DNA from 2 places in the Jeotgalibaca sp. MA1X17-3 genome. Region 2 is predicted to be linked to the other one. Evidence: predicted binding sites of a transcription regulator. Region 2 holds the regulator's gene; the other holds the start of a gene.
What was found. The regulator LexA, encoded in region 2, represses DNA repair genes until DNA is damaged. The targets are predictions, from matches to a motif close to CNAACANNTGTTNG.
Positions count from the first base shown of each region.

Region 1: the regulator LexA is predicted to act here: its motif matches at 791-804, upstream of LZ578_RS08465 (replication-associated recombination protein A).

Region 1 is NZ_CP090983.1:1,707,391-1,709,809, forward strand. It holds gene gshAB (bifunctional glutamate--cysteine ligase GshA/glutathione synthetase GshB) at 1-660, opposite strand, end outside; gene LZ578_RS08465 (replication-associated recombination protein A) at 856-2,124, shown strand; RNA gene ssrS (6S RNA) at 2,233-2,419, shown strand, end outside.
Region 2 is NZ_CP090983.1:1,348,633-1,351,051, reverse strand. It holds gene LZ578_RS06785 (ABC transporter ATP-binding protein) at 1-360, opposite strand, end outside; gene LZ578_RS06780 (YneF family protein) at 382-672, opposite strand; gene lexA (transcriptional repressor LexA) at 889-1,512, shown strand; one part of gene LZ578_RS06770 (IS3 family transposase) at 1,601-2,419, opposite strand, start outside.

The DNA of each region.
Region 1 (2,419 bases), 360 kb from region 2:
ACTTCTTATATACCCATCAGGAATATCGGATGGGACCACATTATCTTTGAAATACTCTTTTTCTGCTTCTATGGCTGCCCCCATCAAATAAGTAAGAATCCATTGGTAGCGTAAAAAATTATGCGCTACTTTCAAATATACTTTATCTTGAAAATCTTTATAGTGTTCAATTTCATTTTGTTGTTGAAACACATGATTTAAAAAATCTTGATTAAATTCAAAATTATAATGAATTCCACTAACCATTTGCTTTCTTTTTCCGTAAACAGCCGCTAAGTATTCTCTATATTTTCTATCTTCAGGATTATCTAATTTTGCTATTTCTATTTCTTCCTCTTCTGGCATTAATACCGGAACACTTAATGGAAGTAAATACTCCTCTTCTGGAATCGTACCTAAAGTGACATCATGAATAGCGGCAAGCCACTGCATGGTACCTTCAACAGAGTCCACGGGTGGTGTAATCAACTCTAATTGAGCTTCCGCAAAATCAGTTTGAACATACGGATGAAAATCACGGTTTCCAAATTGATGAGGATGTTCTATTTTTGAAATAATTCCCTTCTCATTTATTCGTTGGGATTCCTTTTCAAGTCCGAAGACTCCTTTCATAAATAGGTTCTCCCATGTATTTTCCTTTATAATGGCTTGTATATTCATTTATATAATCCTTCTTTCTTCTGCATTTTTGCACTAGTCCTATTATAGCGATTATCTAGTGCTTTGATAAGAAGAATGCCTATAAGTTTTTCACATTCGTTTATATTTATGATATTATCACTGTTTTTTTCGAATGTTTGTTCTTATTCGTCGTATCCCTTATAATACAATTACAATAAGGAGAGGAACTATATTATGAAAAAACCACTTGCTTATCGCATGCGTCCTACAAATATCGATGAAGTTGTCGGTCAGCGACACTTAGTCGGTCCAAATAAAATTATCCGACGAATGGTAGAAGCTAAAATGCTTTCCTCTATGATTCTTTATGGTCCTCCTGGAACAGGTAAAACAAGTATTGCTAGTGCTATTTCTGGATCCACTCATTCAGCTTTTCGACAGCTAAATGCAGCTACCGACTCAAAAAAAGATTTACAGATTGTTGTGGAAGAAGCAAAATTTTCAGGACAAGTTATTTTACTTCTTGATGAAATCCATCGCTTAGATAAACCCAAGCAAGACTTTTTACTTCCTCATTTAGAAAGTGGAAAAGTTATTTTGATTGGTGCAACTACTGAAAATCCGTATATTAGTATCAATCCTGCAATTAGAAGTAGAAGCCAAATATTTGAAGTTGTTCCCTTATCACAAGAGGATATTCTAATTGCTCTGCATCGAGCTTTAGAAGACGATGAAAGAGGTCTTGGACAATTGGACATTCAAGTGGAAGAAGACGCTCTTCTTCATCTTTCTCGTAGTTCTATGGGAGATTTAAGAGGTTCTTTGAATGCACTTGAATTAGCTGCCTTATCTACTCCACCTAATTCAGATGGGAAAGTGGTTATCACTTTGGATGTTGCCGAAGAATGTCTCCAACGGAAAGCTTTGGTTCATGATAAAGACGGCGACGCTCACTACGATGTTATTTCCGCTTTTCAAAAATCCCTTCGTGGAAGTGATGTAGATGCTTCTATGCATTATCTCGCACGTCTTTTAGAAGCGGGAGAGCTGATCATTGCTTGTAGACGATTGTTAGTATGTGCCTATGAAGATGTCGGGTTAGGTAATCCAGCTGCTGTAGCGAGAACTCTTTCAGCAGTTCAAACTGCTGAAAAATTAGGCCTACCAGAAGCTAGGATTCCTCTAGCACATGCTGTAATTGATCTTGCCCTATCACCTAAATCAAATTCTGCCATAGAAGCAATTGATCGTGCTTTGGCTGATATTCGTTCAGGAAATGCTGGTCAAGTTCCCGCTCACTTAAAAGATACACATTACCAAGGTGCTAAAGAGTTAGGACGGGGATTAACCTATCAATTCCCACATTCATTTGAAAATCATTGGGTGAAACAACAATATCTTCCGGACACGTTGAAAATGAAAATCTATTACGAACCGGTCACAACAGGAAAATATGAAAAAGCACTTTCTTTACAATTAGAAAAACTAAAAAAGATGAACTAAGTATTTTGTATAGTACGCGTTTCCATTGTGATAGGTAAAACGTTTAAAGAATAATTTATATTCTCAACTTCTTGCGTAACAGAAAGTGATGTGGTATTATTTGTATATAGAAGTCTGAGGTGTACGATTTATTCTCAATGTATTGACCGAACAATTAATTACTATTTTGGGATCCTTGATGTAGTTGTTAATAGCAAGCCACTCATATGGTAGCTAGATGCAATACTGTGGAGCCCACCTGCTAACTATGCGGGTTCAAAACTAGTAGAATTACTTAACCCGGCACCACCGGATT
Region 2 (2,419 bases):
TGCATGGGCCATTAAATCACCTGTCCGGTATTTCTGGAAAAAGATGGCATCCATCTTCGTAAAGTGATGGAACAAACGAGACCGCATAATTTTTTCAAGTTTAGCTGAAGTTCCCCAAATTTTCATTCTCCAAATATAACGGAAAAGATACTGAGCTATTCCACAGGCTAAAATAATCCCTACCTGAATAAGAAGAGTTCGGCTAGTTAGTGTTTTCAGACTAATTTGATCAATAATATTTCCGACAATTCGAGGAGATATCACTTGAATAATTGCGACCATCACCAAAAAGAATATTCCAATACTATAAGCTTTCCATTCTTGTTTAAAGAACCATTTTAATCTTTTAAATATTCCCATTCACTTGATACCTTCTTTCTTTTACAAAAATAAAAAAAGTGGACCAAAAACATGCATCCACAATTTGTATCTATTCAACTTATTTTTTTTCTTTTTTGAAGATTGTGCCTTCATCGATGCCATAATTTGTTTTACTTTGCGTTCAGATGGCTTTTGTCCCATCTGCATCATCATCGATCGTAACATATCTTCAGAAAAAGGAGGGTTTTCTTCAAAATAATTCATCATATACTTACGTGAAAGAAAGAATCCACCCACTGCACCTAAAATTACTCCTAAAACTACAATAAAAATCCAAGCTCCTGTACTCATTCATATCCTCCTCCCAAAAGTTATCATTAAACCATTTTACAAGAATACCACAAAAAAAGAAATAGATATGACTGCTTTCTTCTTCTATTTTTAAATAGCAGACTTTTTTCATCTATTCTAGCTGTTTTTTATCATTCATACGAACATCTGTTTGATTACAATGTTTGACTATGCTACAATAAACATATAAATAATAGTAACGGAGATGATGCTCTCATGACAAAAAGTAGAGACACCCGGCAAATGGAAGTACTGCTTTTCATATATAACGAAGTACAGAAAAAGGGATATCCTCCAACTGTTCGTGAAATTGGAAATGCAGTCAATCTTTCTTCTACTTCCACTGTGCACGGGCACCTATCAAGACTAGAAAAATCAGGATATATTTATAGAGATCCTACAAAACCACGTGCAATAGAAGTTAGCGAAACTGGATTAACGAAACTTGGTGTAAAATCAAATCAAATGCCCTTACTTGGTACTGTAACAGCAGGAGAACCAATCCTTGCTATAGAAGAAGCAACCGACTTTTTCCCAATACCTCCTGATTTACAATATGTTTCAGAAGACTTGTTTATGTTAAAAATTCGCGGTGATAGCATGATTAACGTTGGTATACTAAGTGATGATTCTGTTATCGTTAGAAAGCAAACGTCTGCTGAAAATGGTGATATCGTTATTGCTATAACGGATGAAGATGAAGCAACCTGTAAAAGATTTTATAAAGAAAAAGACTATTATCGACTACAACCTGAAAATAATAGTATGTCCCCAATTATATTAGAAAACGTTCAAATCCTAGGGAAAGTAGTAGGGTTATACAGAAGTCATATTTCATAATTTTATTAAAAAAAGAAAAAGCCAGGGTAATTATAGTGACCCCAAAAAGTTAGACTTTTTTGCAGAGTAGATTATTCTACTCTGTTTTTTATGCGCTTTGTTTTAAAGAAGGTGATGATAATCGGTATTCAATTGGACTTAACCAATTAAGTTTCTCCTTCATTCGATCGTTATTGTAATAATTAATGAAGATCACTATTGCTTTCTTTAATTCCCCGTAACTTTTATAAATACGTCCATGATACATTTCCTGTTTCAATATACTAAAGAAGTTCTCCATTGGACTGTTATCGAAGCAGTTTCCCTTACGGGACATACTTTGGAAAATGTTGTTGTCTTCTAATTCTACACCATAGGCCTTCATTTGATACGCCCAGCCCTGATCTGAATGGAACATTCGTCTATATTTACACGTTCTCGAAGCCTGGATAGCGTCATTTAAAGCTGCTATAATGCTTTCGCCATTGGGTTGTTTAGTCACTTTAAAACTAATGATCTCGCGATTAAATAAATCCATAAATGGATCGAGGTATAACTTTTTAATTTGCAAACGACCTGATTCGTCTTTCTCATAATATTTAAACTCCGTCGTGTCCGTAGTGATTTTTTGATAAGGGATAGAGGAGTTAAACCGTCCATTTATACGATTAGGAGCTAGAACTCCGACGTTACCTTTATAAGAACTGTATTTTCGTGATTTTCGAGAATAAGATTTAACGCGGATATCAAGTTCAACCATGAGTCGCTGAAGCTTTTTATGATTGATTTCAACACCATACTTAAGTAACTCTTTTTTCATACGTCGGTACCCATAATCAGCGTGCTGCTTTCTTATAGTCATCATCACTTCTTTGATTTCTTTATCTGGGTCTTCTCGATCAAAACGTTTTTGCCAGTACATATACGT